Regions from separate parts of the Rhodoferax aquaticus genome, predicted to be linked through region 2. Evidence: riboswitches for the same ligand, from Rfam matches in the RefSeq annotation. Region 2 holds a riboswitch; the other holds the start of a gene.
The links. A riboswitch is a leader RNA that binds a small molecule or an ion and turns the genes downstream of it on or off. The one in region 2 is predicted to bind thiamine pyrophosphate.

Region 1: it holds a riboswitch for thiamine pyrophosphate, as region 2 does, so the genes downstream of both, thiC (phosphomethylpyrimidine synthase ThiC) here and EXZ61_RS12455 (thiamine ABC transporter substrate-binding protein) in region 2, are expected to answer to the same signal.

The regions. Positions count from the first base shown of each region.
Region 1 covers NZ_CP036282.1:4,022,477-4,029,738, forward strand. The annotation lists gene thiE (thiamine phosphate synthase) at 1-1,490, opposite strand, end outside; gene EXZ61_RS18635 (thiazole synthase) at 1,498-2,466, opposite strand; gene thiS (sulfur carrier protein ThiS) at 2,470-2,697, opposite strand; gene EXZ61_RS18645 (FAD-dependent oxidoreductase) at 2,694-3,737, opposite strand; gene thiC (phosphomethylpyrimidine synthase ThiC) at 3,740-5,641, opposite strand; TPP riboswitch at 5,730-5,830, opposite strand; gene aceK (bifunctional isocitrate dehydrogenase kinase/phosphatase) at 5,945-7,262, opposite strand, start outside.
Region 2 covers NZ_CP036282.1:2,719,652-2,726,913, forward strand. The annotation lists gene EXZ61_RS12450 (ABC transporter permease) at 1-1,200, opposite strand, end outside; gene EXZ61_RS12455 (thiamine ABC transporter substrate-binding protein) at 1,286-2,317, opposite strand; TPP riboswitch at 2,409-2,506, opposite strand; gene EXZ61_RS12460 (DUF1501 domain-containing protein) at 2,519-4,006, opposite strand; gene EXZ61_RS12465 (DUF1800 domain-containing protein) at 4,016-5,824, opposite strand; gene EXZ61_RS12470 (DUF2269 family protein) at 5,962-6,435, opposite strand; gene EXZ61_RS12475 (DoxX-like family protein) at 6,432-6,848, opposite strand; gene EXZ61_RS12480 (saccharopine dehydrogenase family protein) at 6,841-7,262, opposite strand, start outside.

The DNA of each region.
Region 1 (7,262 bases), 1.3 Mb from region 2:
ACAGGCAGCGGGAGCACGCGGGCCCAGTAGCGCAAATTGTCCAAGCCTTGGGGAATCCAGGGCATGTCTTTGCTTTGCGTGGCGAAGATGGGGCCGCAAGCTATATAGCTGGGGCGCAAGGCCCATGCGCGGGCCACTTCCCAGTAGCTGTGGGTGCTCAGGCCCACGCGCACACCGGCCTTGCGCAGCGCATCCAGGTCTGCAGTATCCAAATCTTCTTGGCCCAAATGCACGCCGTACGCGCCGAGTTGCAAGGCAAGTTGCCAATGGTCGTTGATGAACAGTTGTGCGCCTGGGGTCGCGTGGGCCATGGCAATGCTCTGAGCAATCTGCGCGGCCAAGGTAGGCTCGGCAGGGTCTTTGATGCGTAGCTGCACAGTGCGTATGCCGCTCTCCAAAACGCGCTGTACCCATGCGGCACTGTCCACCACCGCATACACGCCCAGGGCAGGGTTGCGCAATGCGGGGAAGGCCGTTTGCGCGTTGGGCTGGGTTTGCAGCCAAGGCAGGTTGGCCGCGTGCTGCGCAAAGTCTGGCGCGGCGTGCACGGGGCCTGCGCCCTGCCCCGCCGCATAGGCATGGCGCAGCGCATGGGTGGTGGCCATTTTGGCCAGCACCACCGCATCGGCCACGCAGTAGCCGCTGGCCAAGGCGGCGGCTGCAGTGGAAGCAAACGTGCAGCCCGTGCCATGGTGGTGGATGGTAGCCACGCGTGGCACGCTAAGCCAGCCCGTGGCTTGTGGCGATAACAAGAAGTCACTGGCCAGGCCTGCCGTCTGCGAGCCCCCCGTGGCGTCGCCCCCGGTGAGCGCGATGGAGATGCCCGCCTGCTGCGACAAGGCACCGGCTGCGCCCCAAGCGCGCGTGCCCACCGCCAACTGGGCACGCAACTGCTGGGCCAGTTGCTCCACCTGGTGCACGTCCAAGGCAGCCCTTGCGGGCAGCGGTGACGACGCATCAAGCAAGTGGATGGCCTCCAAGTGGTTGGGGGTGATCAGCGTGGCGCGGGGCAGCAACTGCTGGCGGTAGGCGTCTACCAAGGCGGGGTTGGCAAAGCTGGCCCCCGTAGTGGCCCCCAACACAGGGTCGACCACCAGCGGCACGGCGTGGCCCTGTGCGCGCAGGCGATCCACCCATTCGCACACCACGCGCACGTTGTCCACGCTGCCCAAGAGCCCTGTTTTGATAGCCTGCGGCGGCATGTCCTGCGCCAGCGCCTTGAGTTGTGCGTCCAGCAGTGCGGCGCTGGTGGGCTCGACCTGCGTGACCGCCACCGAGTTTTGCGCGGTGATGGCGGCCACTGCCGTGCAGCCGTGCACGCCAAATGCCTGCAGGGCTTTCAAGTCGGCCTGCAGGCCTGCGCCAGCGCCTGAGTCCGAGCCAGCAATGCTCCAGACCACGGGGCGATGTTTCTGGAGTTCTGGGAATTTTTCAGTGCCAAAAGTGCTTCTTGCGCGCATAGGGATTGCGCGGGCAGCTTCATTTTTCATAGCAATCTCACAACAAAATCGGGTGGCCCGCCACCGGGGTGGAGGCCACCGCCATGTCTTGGCGGGGCATGACGCCGGCCTCAAAAGCGAGGCGGCCGGAAGCTATGCCGAGCTTGAAGGCACGCGCCATGCGCACCGGGTCTACCGCGTGGGCCACCGCGCTGTTGAGCAACACCGCGTCCAGCCCCAGTTCCATGGCCTGCACCGCATCTGCCGGCGAGCCGATGCCGGCGTCCACGATGAGGGGCACGCCAGGCAGGCGTGCGCGCAGGGTACGCAGCGCGCCGGGGTTGACCAGCCCCTGGCCCGAGCCTATGGGCGCGCCCCAGGGCATAAGGACGCTGCAGCCCGCATCCAGCAGGCGTTGGCAGCTCACGAGGTCGTCCATGCAATAGGGAAACACTTCAAAGCCGTCTTTCACCAGTTGCGTGGCGGCGGTCAGCAGCTCGAAGGGGTCGGGCTGCAGGGTGTGGGCGTCGCCCACGACTTCGAGCTTGATCCAGGAGGTGTCAAACAGTTCGCGGGCCATGTGCGCCAGGGTGATGGCTTCGCGGGCGGTGTGGCAGCCGGCGGTGTTGGGGAGCAGGTGGGAACCTGTGGCTTGGATGAGGGCGAAGAAGTCGCTCGCCTCGGTTCCATGGGCGAGCTGGCGGCGCAGGCCCATGGTGACGACTTGGGCGCCAGAGGCTTGGATGGCGTCTTTCAGGACTTGGGGCGAGGGGTAGGCTGCGGTGCCTAGAAAGAAGCGGCTGGTGAGGGTTCTACCGCCTATTTGCCATTCACTTGTTTCTTCGGGGCGACTTGGCGGCAGTGTGCTCTGCTCCGTGTCCCCCGCCCGCTTTGCGGGCTCCTCCTTGACCTGCGCAGAACACACTGCCACCAAGTCTCTGGGGGTGGCCGTTGAACGCTCGAGTCCAGCCATCTTTTGCTCGGCAGTACTTTGCTCAGCCGCTTCGTCATTCATGTCTGGATTCATGGCTCAACCGCCTTCGATGGGTTGAAAGGTCAGGATGGTGTCGCCCTCAGCGAGCAGCTGCTGGGCGCGCAGGCTGCGTGGCACGAAGTTGCCGTTGACGGCGGTGGCCAGGGCAGCTGGTAGCACACCACGGGCGTCTACCCAGGCTTGTAGGGTTCTGGCGCTTGTGGGTTCCGGGGTGCCATTCACCGTGATGGTGATGGTCTTTGGCTCGGTGTCTGTGGTGGTCATAGCTTGAGCTCTTGCAATGCCTGCTCCACCAGCGCCGGGGCGATGAGCCAGCCGTGGCGAAAGAGGCCGTTGATTTCTGTTTTGCCTGCGCTGTGGCGAATGGCAGGCAGGTTGTCGGGCAACGCGGGGCGCAGGTTGGTTTCTGTGTGAATGACGCGCGCTTCGGCGAGTGCGGGCATGACGCTGTGGGCCGCACTCAACAGCTCCAGCGTGCTGCGCAGAGACACGGGCGAGCGGTCTTCGCTTTCTATCTCGCTCGCACCCACCACGATCACATCGCCGGGGCGGGGCACCATGTAGATCGCGTGGCGTGGGTGCAGCAGGCGCACCGGTCGATGCAGCGGCACGCCGGGGGCATGCAGCCAGAACACTTCGCCGCGAACGCCACGCACCGGCAATGCGGGCTTGGCACCCACGGCACGCACGTCGAATACGTGGTCGAAGCGATGTTGTGCTTCGCCCGTATGGATCGCGCCTGCGTCCACCGCTGTGACGGTGCTGCCCCAATGCCACTGCACACCCTGCGCAGTGGCTTGGGCGGCCAGTGCCTGCAGCGCCTGCACGGGGTGGATTTGCCCTTCGCTGGGCAGCAACCAAGCCAGCGCCGGGCCTTGGATGCCGGGCTCCAGCGCGCGCAGTGCATCCATCGTTAAAAGCTGCGGTTGGTACGGCGCATCCGCCTTGGCTTGCAACAAACCAAGCACGCGCTGTGCGGCACCCGCATCGCTGCGGTGCGCCAGCAGCAGGCTGCCTTGCATGTGCAAGGCCACCGGCTCGGAGAGCGCCTGCACGATCTGCGGCCACAGCTGGCAGGAGCGCACGCCCAGCGCAAACACCTCAGCGCCCGCGCGCTCCAACTCGGCCACGGGGCTGAGCATGCCTGCGGCGGTCCAGCCCGCAGCCTGCGAACCCGAATCTGCACGCGGGCCGGGGCCACTGGCCGGGTCAAACACCTGCACGTCGTGGCCCGCGCGGCTGAGTGTGAACGCCAGCAAGCGCCCGAGCACACCCGCACCGGCAATGCCTATGCGCCGCGCCATCGTCAGGCCTTGGTGACGTCAGTGGTGGTCTGTACCGGGTTGATGGGGATGTAGATTTCCCCGCCCACCTTTTTGAATTCGCCCGACATCACGTCCATGCCCGATTGCAACGCCTGCTCTTCGCTCACGCCCAGGTTTTTGGCGTAGTCGCGCACCTCCTGGGTGATCTTCATGGAGCAGAACTTGGGGCCGCACATGGAGCAGAAATGCGCCACCTTGGCGCCTTCGGCCGGCAGGGTCTCGTCGTGGAATTGCTTGGCGGTGTCGGGGTCCAGCGAGAGGTTGAACTGGTCCATCCAGCGGAACTCAAAACGCGCTTTGGACAAGGCATCGTCCCGCGCCCGCACCCCGGGATGGCCCTTGGCTACATCGGCCACGTGGGCGGCAATTTTGTAGGTGATGATGCCGGTCTTCACGTCTTCACGGTCGGGCAAACCCAAGTGCTCCTTCGGAGTCACGTAACAGAGCATCGCAGTGCCGAACCAGCCGATCATGGCCGCGCCAATGCCGCTGGTGATGTGGTCGTAGCCCGGCGCGATGTCGGTGGTCAGCGGCCCGAGGGTGTAGAACGGGGCTTCGCCGCAGTGCTTGAGCTGCTCGGTCATATTGGCCTGCACCATGTGCATGGGCACGTGGCCGGGCCCTTCAATCATCACCTGCACATCTTGCTGCCAGGCCTTGTGCGTGAGCTCGCCCAAGGTGTGCAGCTCGGCGAACTGGGCTTCATCGTTCGCATCCGCACCACTACCGGGGCGCAGGCCATCGCCTAGCGAGTAGCTCACGTCGTAGGCGCGCATGATTTCCGTCATCTCGTCGAAGTGCGTGTACAAAAAGTTCTCTTTGTGGTGGGCAATACACCACTTCGCCATGATGGAACCGCCGCGCGAGACGATGCCTGTCACCCGGTTGGCGGTCAGGTGGATGAAGGGCAGGCGCACACCGGCGTGCACCGTGAAATAGTCCACGCCTTGCTCGGCTTGCTCAATCAGCGTGTCGCGGAAGATCTCCCAGGTCAGGTGTTCGGCAATGCCGCCCACTTTTTCCAGCGCCTGGTAGATCGGCACGGTGCCTATGGGCACCGGGCTGTTGCGCACGATCCAGTCGCGCGTGGTGTGGATGTTTTTGCCGGTGGACAAATCCATCACCGTGTCGGCACCCCAGCGGATGGACCAGACCAGTTTTTCCACTTCTTCTTCGATGCTGGACGTCACCGCCGAGTTGCCGATGTTGGCGTTGATCTTCACCAGAAAGTTACGGCCTATGGCCATGGGCTCCAGCTCGGTGTGGTTGATGTTGGCGGGGATGATGGCGCGGCCACGGGCCACTTCATCCCGCACAAACTCAGGCGTCACCACTTTGGGAATGCTGGCTCCGAAGCTGTTGCCGGCCAAACGCTTTTCACGGTCGGCGTTGCTGAGGTACTGGGCTTGCCACTCCAAGTTCTGGTTCTCGCGCAGGGCGACGTATTCCATCTCGGGCGTGATGATGCCTTTGCGCGCGTAGTGCATCTGGGTGACGTTGGCGCCGCTCTTGGCCCGGCGGGGTTGGCGCTGCAGGCCTGCGGCTTGGGCGCGCAAGGCAGCCAGGGCATCAGTCTCGCCGTTCTTCAGGCCATCGTCCAACGCAAAGGGTTTGCGGCCTGCGTACAACTCGGTGTCACCACGACCGGCAATCCACTGCGCGCGCACCAGCGGCAGGCCGGACCGCACATCGATGTGGGCACGCGGATCGGTGTAGGGGCCGGAGGTGTCGTACACCGTGATGGCCTCGCCGTTGCTCTGCAGGATTTCGCGCAACGGCACCTGGATGTCAGGGCGGCTGCCTTGCAGGTAACGTTTGGTGGAAGCGGGAAGCGGCTCGCGCGTGAGGCGGATGAACTGGGCAAGCGTGTCGGGGGCGTTCACTGGAATGTCTCCTTGGGTTAATCACCCGAAGTCGACCTACACCAGCCCCGCAAACTTAAAAATGAGACCGCCCACGCGGCACTCGGCCGGGGGCACTGCTCTGCACTTCTTACGCTGGTATGAACCAGATCAAGTTCACGGGTTTGGTATCCATCTCAGCGCAACCACTGCGCACCCCGGGCAGCGCGGAGTGTACGCGAAGCGCATGACAGACAAGAGAGCCGCCAAAAAAGAGAGGCCTTGCAGCGGGGTCCCAGGCCATTGCTGGTGCCACCCCGCAAGGCCATGCAAAACCAGTGGCGATCACCCCTTGTTCACAAACCGTTTCTCCCGCTCATACGGGAACACATCGTGCACATGGCCGGCCAAGATGCGTTCTTTGTGGGATTGCCAGAATGCGGCGTCCAGCAGGTCGCCGTGGTGTTTCATGAACACGCCACGCACGGCGGGGTTGCCCAAGAGGAAGGGGCCAAAGGTTTCGGGGAACACGTCTTTGGGACCCACGGTGTACCAGACTTCGCCGCTCATCTCGTCTTCTTCGTTGCGCGGTGCGGGCACTTTGCGGAAGTTGCAGTCGGTGATGTATTCGATTTCGTCGTAGTCGTAAAACACGACCTTGCCATGGCGGGTGATACCAAAGTTCTTCCACAGCATGTCGCCAGGAAAGATGTTGGCAGCCACCAGGTCTTTGATGGCGTTGCCGTATTCGATGACGCCACGCTCAATCTGCTCGCGCGCTTTTTCCGCAGCAGGGCCCGTCGCCTCAGGGTTTGCGCCACCCGCGTCAAAGGCTTCTTGCAGGTAGATGTTGAGCGGGATCATGCGCCGCTCGATGTAGACGTGCTTGATGATGACCTCGATGCGGCCATCGCCATCCCGGTCGCTGATTTCCAGTTGGCTGGGCGCGAATTTTTGAATCTCGGCAATGAGCTCATCGCTGAAGCGGTCGCGCGGAAAGCCCACCTCGCTGTACTCCAGCGTGTCGGCCATGCGGCCCACGCGGTCATGCTGCTTCACCAGCAAATACTTGCCTTTGATCTGCTCGCGGCTGGTGTCTTTGGGCGGCGGGTAAAAGTCTTTGATGACCTTGAACACATAGGGAAAGCTGGGCAAGTCAAACACCAGCATGACCATGCCTTTGATACCGGGGGCGATGCGAAACTTGTCGGTGCTGTGGCGCTGGTGGTGCAGAAAGTCGCGGTAAAAAAGTGTTTTACCTTGCTTAGCCAGCCCCAGCGCGTTGTAAATCTCGTTGCGTGGCTTACGCGGCATCATGCTGCGCAAGAACTGCACGTAGGCGCTAGGGATCTCCATGTCCACCATGAAGTAGGCACGGGCAAAGCTAAACAGCATGAGCAAGTCGTCTTCACCAAACAGCGCCGCATCAATCACCAAACGGCCATCGTCGTTGTGCAGCACAGGCAGCGCAAAGGCGTATTCGTAAAACCCGTTGATCAGCTTGCCCACCACGTAGCAGCCCTTGTTGCGAAAGAACAAGCCTGTGAGCACCTGGATCTGAAAATTCGCGCGCAGCTTGGCGTCGCCCAAGCGCTCGGCCATGGCCGCCTGCACAAAGCCTGCATCGCGCTCTAGGTTTTCAAAGGCCAAGCGCAAGTCAAAG
Region 2 (7,262 bases):
CCCAAAGCCCACCATCACAGGCGACACAACAAAGGGCAAAAACACGGCGGTGCGCAGCCACAGGGACCGGCGCGCAGCCACTGCATGCAGCACACCCAAGACCGTGGCCACGGCTAAGGCGGATGCGGAGAAACGGCAGGTATTCCACAAGGCTTGCAGCGTGGCTTCGTCACTCAGCACAGCCCACACCTGCGCACCCGCATGGGCCGCCCGCCACACAATGGCCACCAGCGGCGCGGCGCATACCAGGGCCAGCACCGCCACACAGCCGATGACTGCGGCCCACTGCAATGGAGTGCGTGGCGATTGGCGCGGCACGGTATCTGCGCGCAAGGGCGTGGCCAAGCGCCGCTCTACAGCGGCATAGGTCCAGGCCACCAAGCCGGTGAAGGCCATCACCCACAGTGCCAACACACTGGCCGAGCCCAACTGCAACTCATGGGCCACCAGGGTGTAGATTTCGACCTCGACCGTGCCGTAGTCTTGCCCGCCCAACACCAGCGCCAAGCCAAAGCCTGAGAAGCAGTACAAAAACACCAGGCACAGCGCAGACATCAGCCAAGGCGCAATAGCGGGCAGCTCCACCCGCCAAAAAGCCCGCCACGGGGTGCAGCCCAAGCTGCGCGCTGCGGCCAAGCGTGCCGCACTCACCTGCCCCAGGCTCTCGGTCGCGGCGCGCACCAACACGCAGAGGTTGAAAAACACATTGCCGTAGAGCAGCAGCCACGGCGTACCTTGCAAATCAGGCCCCCCCAGTTGCACCAGCAGACCGCGCGGCCCCATCAGCGCCAACACGCCCAAAGCCGCCACCAAAGTAGGCACCACAAAAGGCAGCATGAGCAAGCGCAGCACCAGCGTGCGGCCCGCAAACTCAAAGCGCGCCAAAACCCAAGCCAGCGGCAAGCCCACGAGCAAGCAGATCATGCAGGTCAGTGCGGCCTGCGTAAGCGACCAGGCCATGCGCCCGCGCAAGTAAGCGTCTTGCCAGGGTGCAAATAAGGAGGTGACCCACGCCAACCCGCCACTGGCCTCAAGGTCCACAGGCGCGCCAAACCAGCCAGGCGCCATGCCCTGCAGCATGAGCCGCAGCGCGGGGGCCAGCAGCATGACCAGCAAAAACACTGCAGGTACCAGCACAGGCAAGTACGCAGCCGCACGCGCGCCCAAGCGGGTGGCCGCTGGCCATGAAAAAAGGGCCACGGACGGTGGCCCTTTGGCTAAGCCGAGAGGTTTCATACCACCCCGGCGTGTGCAAGCCTGTGCATTGGCAACTTCCGCAAGCGCTTTACTTCAGCACCACTTTGGTCCAGCGGGCGACCCAGCCAGCGCCTTTTTCCGCGATGTCTTTGCCCTCTGGGCTGTCAAATTGGGTGGGCTCGGGTGCGAACTTCATCACGTCCGCACGCGCGACACCGGCTTCCACGGGGAACATCCACATCTCGGTTTGCATTTGCTGCTGCACGGCGGGTGAGCGCATGAATTCCACAAACTTTTCAGCCGCAGCACGCTCTTTGCCGCCCTTCACCAAAGCCACGCCCTCTACTTGGCGGAATACGCCACCCGGCAAGGACAAGCTGCCCGTAGGTGGCTCGCTCAGCTTTTCTTTGGAATAAAAAATTTCAGCCGCAGGGCTGCTGGCGTAGCTCACGACCAGCGGGTATTTGCCGCCGTTGCGGCTGAACTCGGTGTAATAGGCTTCGCTCCAGCCCTTGGCTACCTTCACGCCATTGGCGCGCATACGGCCCCACCAGTCAAACGCTTTTTCTTCGCCCATGGCACCAATGGTGGAGAGCATGAAGGCGTAGCCGGGGCTAGAAGTCGCGGGGTTTTGCACCACCAAGAGCTTGGCGTAGGGGGCTTGGGCCAAATCGTCCAGTGTTTTAGGCAAAGCTAACTTGCTCTTGGCAAACCAAGCTTTGTCGTAGTTCACGGTCACATAGCCATAGTCCACGGGCACCAGGCCGGGCAATGCCACCGCGCTGGGGCGGCTGGCGGCTGGGCCTGTGTAGGCGTCGAGCACGTCGGCACCCAGTGCTTTGCTGGCCAAGGAGTTGTCAATGCCGTAGACCACGTCAGCAATCGGGCTGGCTTTGGTGAGGATGAGTTTGTTGAGCATTTCGCCCGCGTCACCCGCTTTGCTTATCACCAGTTTGACGCCGGTGTCGGTTTCAAACTGCTTGAGCAGCGGCTTGGGCACTCCAAACGAGCTGTGGGTGAGCACGCGCAGTTCAGCCGCTTGGGCAGAGGACAAAGTGGCGCAGGCAAGCACCAGGCTGGCGCACGCAGTGGCCAGGGCAGACAAAGTGATGTGTTTCATAAAAGCTCTCTTCTTGCAATGCGCCAACGCTGGGCGTATGAAGAACCGGAGCTACAGACAAAGTGGCGCTTGAACAAACAAGGCTCGCTGCAAAAGAGGCCCATCACACTTCCTACGCTGGCATGACCCAGATCAGGTTCATGGGGTAATTCTCAGCCCGCTTTGCAGCAGACACCCCCGGTGAAGCGCGTATTGTAGAACCTATGCCAAAAACCCCAGGTCAATGGGGTAGTCGGGCCGCCCGGCGCGTGCGCCAAACTGTGCAAGGTTGGGCAACACGCGGTACAGGTCTTGCGGGCCCACACCAAACCAGCGCGCCAAGGTAGCCGCGTACTGGTCTACCGAGGTGCTAGGCAGCAAACGCCCCTGCCCCACATGCCACTGGTCTTGTGCCGCCGCTGTGTTGCCCACACTCACAGGTGGAGCCGTGCCATAGAAAGCTTGGCCTTTCACCGCGCCGCCTAGCACCATATGGTGCGAGCCCCAGCCGTGGTCTGAGCCGTCACCATTGGAGGTGAGCGTGCGGCCAAAGTCGGATGCGGTAAAGGTGGTCACGCTGTCGGCCACCCCCATCTCCACCGTGGCGCGGTAAAACGCCGCCATGGCCTCGCTCACACGCCCCAGCAGCACGGGCTGCTGCGCAATCAGGTTGTCGTGCAAATCAAAGCCGCCTAGCGACACCAAAAACACCTGGCGCTTGTTGCCCAACACGCTGCGCCCTTTGATGAGGCGCGCCACCATTTTGAGCTGATCCGCCAAGGGGTTGGCCGTGGGAAATTCGGTGGCCAGCGGACTGCCCGCCGACGCCCCGGTGCCTGGCTGACTCAAGGCCAGCGCGGCAGCAATATGCCCTTCGGCCTCACGGGCCCGTTGGGTGATGCGGGTGTACTCATGTTCCAGCATATGCGTGCTGGGCTGCGTGATCATTTGGGAGATCAGGTTTTTCACCGCAGGCGAGCCATACACGGCTGCATCGGTTGCGCAACGAATGCGCACCGCACCCTGGGTGCTCACCTGGTACTGCAGCGCCTGCTCGCCCGACAAAAACACGGCATTGCCGGTGACTGACACACAGGTGAACAAAGACTTGGCGTTGCCGCCCAAGGCCAAGTCGCCCAGGTGGCCGCCCCAGCCTACGGTAGAGCCCTCGGGCGAAGACGATTGCCACACCGACTGCTGGTCATTGTGGGAAAACAACTTGGGTGGCAAGGGGTACTTTTTGCGGTCTGGGCTGGCATATTGCTCGCGCGTCAAGGGCACCACCAAGGGCCCCACATTGAGCTGCACGGCGGCGTGGCCGGCGTTAAACAGATCCGCCATGGCTTTCATGGCGGGGTGCAAGGCGTATTGCCGCCCGCCGGGCAAGGCTAGGCGTGGCTTGAGCACCGTGGCAGCCAAATCTGGGCGCGCTAAGGCAATGCCCCCACCTGCTTCGCCACCGCCGCCGCGCACCGTGGCGTACTGCGCGTAGCTCGCTTCGTCATAGGTGACGACGGTGTTGGCGTAATCGTTGCCGCCATACAAAAAAACGCATACCAAGGCTTTGTAGTCTTGGGCGGTGGCGGCAGCTGCTTCGCCCAGCGCTGCCAAATTCATAGCAAAGGGCAAGGCGGTACCGGTGAGCGCCAGTTGGCCCGTGCGTTGCAAAAAGGCGCGGCGGCTGTGGAGTGCGTCTGTGGGGTGTGCCATGGCCGTTCCTTACTTTTGAACCAAGTATTGGGGCGCGGCCATCACCATGAGCACGGCGGCGCTGACCCGGTCTAGGCGCTTGTCCGCGCTACTGGTAGCGTTGAGCGGCTGGGTATTCAGTGCATCCGCCATCTGCGCGAGCAGCTTGGCGGGAAGCTGGCCTGCGCACATCAACAGGTTCAGCCGCGCGAGCAGGGCTTTGGGGTCAAGGACCAAGGCCAGTTCATTCACATAGCTGGCCTTGATGTCGTAGCCGTTTTTGGGGTTTTTGGAGTTGCTAACGTTGTTGGGCAAGTCTGGGTCGTTGACGTAGATGCCGTTGCGAATCACGTTTTGCATGTAGTTCAAATAGCCCGCCACGGTGCTTTCTGAGACGATTTGAAACTCGGGCGCCACGCTGCCCGCTGCAGCCATCGGGGTGCTGGGTGGCACATAACCGGGCCTGAAGTAGTTGAACACCGAGGGAGAACGCAAGGGGCTTTGCCCCAGCTGCGTGGCCGGGTTGCTGAGGTCGGGAATCTTCCAGCTGCCCTGCGCGGAGCTGGCACCAAAGGTACGCGCCCATTGCACCAGGCGCAGCATAGGCTCGCGCAAATGGCCAAACTGCGGGTGGGTCAGCCCCTCTGGTGCGCGGGCTTCGTTGTCTAACAAGATGGCGGCAAACACGGCACGCAAGTCGCCGCGCACGCCAGCTCCGTTGTCCGCAAACACGCTGGCCACGCGGCCGATGTAGGCAGGACTGGGGTTACTCGTGACCAAGCGCTGGATCATTTGCCGGGCAAAAAACGGCCCTACGTTGGGGTGGTGAAACAGCGTATCCAGCGCTGCCTTCAAGGCTGCAGACGCTGAAGTGTTGGCCGCAATCTGGGTGCCCAAAAACTGCACGGCCAAATCGGAGTGGCGGTTGGGGGTCAAGGCCATGGGCTTTTTGGCGAAAAACGTGTTGCCCACTTTGCGCTTGCTCTCGGCGTCAAACATCACGACCACGTTTTGCCGTTGGTCAAAGTCGTAGCCCGTGAACACACGAGCCAACTGGGTCACGTCGCTCTGCGTATAGGTCTCCAAGCGGTTGCCCGCCGCGTCGCGTTTCTCAGAACCATCGGGGTTGAGTTGAACCAGGCCGATGGTGAAGAGCTGCATCACCTCGCGGGCGTAGTTTTCGTCAGGCACGCGGCCCGTGGCGGGGTTTTCTTTTTGGTTGCCTTTGGTGCTGAGGTAGTGGCCCATGGCGGGGTGCAGGCTGACCGCTTCGAGCAGGTCACGGAAGTTACCCAAAGCTCCGCGTACCAAGGTGTCCCAGTAGTCGGCCATGGCGTGGCTGCGCCAGCCAAAGTCCAGGCCTGTGAGCGACACCACAAAGTACTCCGACAGCGCCAGCGCCAAGCGTTTGCGCACCGGGTCTGGCGCAGTGATGAGCTGGTTCCAGACCATGTAGTCGCCGGGGTAAAAGTGGTCGAAGTAGCGGGTGTCGTTGGCAATAACACCGTAACCCCGCGCCTCTAGCCAATCCCACCCGGTTTGCCCCAAGGGTGCTGCAAACTGTTGCGCCAACCACCCGGCGTAACCTAGGCGTTTCACAGCGGCAAGGTCGGCATCAGACGCCGAAAACTGCGCCTGCAACACAAAGCGCGCGGCTTCTTCCGAGGTATGGGCTGAGGTGTAGGTTTGTCCATCACGCTGTAGCGAAATGCCTTGTCCAGCGGGTTGGGTGGCGCAGTTGGCCAGCAACACACTGGCGCCCACAAGGGCTGCGCGCTGGGCCCAAGGGCCTGGGGAAGTGTCTACGGGGGTGTCTTCAACAACGGTGCTTGTGTCCAAAGTGCGCTCCAGAGATGTGGGCTTGCGCCAGTTGGCGTGAACCGGCTAAACGGATGTGTAGTTTGGCAAGGTACCACGGCTCGGTAAAGCCTGCGTGAAGCGAGTGTCACAAAGTTTTGGGTCGAAGCCGACAGCGCTCACCCCAATGTCGGTTTGTTCACCATCAAATAAAACACCACGGCCATGGCGGCAAATGCGGGGTAGCCCAAGCGCTCCCACCACCGTGCGTAACGCCAATACTCGGCGGGCAAGGCTTGGCCGGTGGCAGCTGCGTGCTTGGCCAGCGCTGCCATGCGAATTTGCAACCACACCACAGGCAGCCAGCAGGCGCCTGCCAGGGCATACAAGGCTATCGACACCATGAGCCATGGAGTCGTGAGCGGAAAACCCGCGAGGTACACCATCAGCAAGCCGGTAAGCGGTTGCAACACCACGGCTGGCGTGGTGAACCACCAATCGGCCCGCACCACCAGTGCACACACCACCGCTTGGGCTTGCACGACCCCGCTGCGGTTGGTGAAGAACATGTAAAACGCCGACCCTAAGCCCGTGCCCACCAGCACCACGCTGGACACGATGTGCAGGGTTTTCAGGAGCAAGTACGTGTTCATGCATCCCCCTTCGCAGCCTCAGTGCGTGCGCCTTTGCCGGAACTGCTACGTGGGCTGTGCAAGGCCAAGATCCATAGCATCACGCCCAGGGGGATGTTTTTGCTCAAGGGGCCCAAGGGGTGCAGCCACAGCTCTGGCAAGAGCACGGTGGCCAAGAGCGTCATCACCACCATGAGCACCAAGGCCAAGGCATACACCCAACGGCTAGGGCGCCACAACATGGCCAAGCCCAGAGCCAAGTCGGCCGCAGCGCCGCCCCACACCAAGGCGGCCACTAACACCGGGTGCCCAAGGCCAGCATTGAGCAAGAGCAAGCGGCTTTGGCCATGCCACTCCCACACACTCACCAAGGCCGTAAAGATCCACACCGCCACCAAACTCAAGCGCAGCCAACGCAACTCTTGTTCACGCATGGGCCACCTGCTCTTCCAGCACATCGCTCACCATGCCCCAACGCGCAAACTCTGGGGCGAATGCGTCCAATGCCAGCAAACCTATGCAGGCTTGGGCACCGGGCGCAAAAGCTTCTCCTGATGCAACACGGCGCGCCAACACAATAGCGGCCATACAAGGGATTTCAGGCCCGTGGTCATGGTCTGCAGCAATGTGCCAAGCACGCCGCACGGCGTGCCCTTGCGCACTGATACCTGCCACCCGCACCACCATGCCGCCCAAGGCCGTGCCCAAGCCATCGAACACAGGCGCGGTGGCGTTCAAGAAGCCCGCAAACCGCTGCAGGTCGGGCAGCCAACCGGCGGCGCGCAAGGCGGCAAGCCAAGCAAATACGCGCTGGGTCAAGCCAACCTCCAGCGCCGCGCGAAACTCCA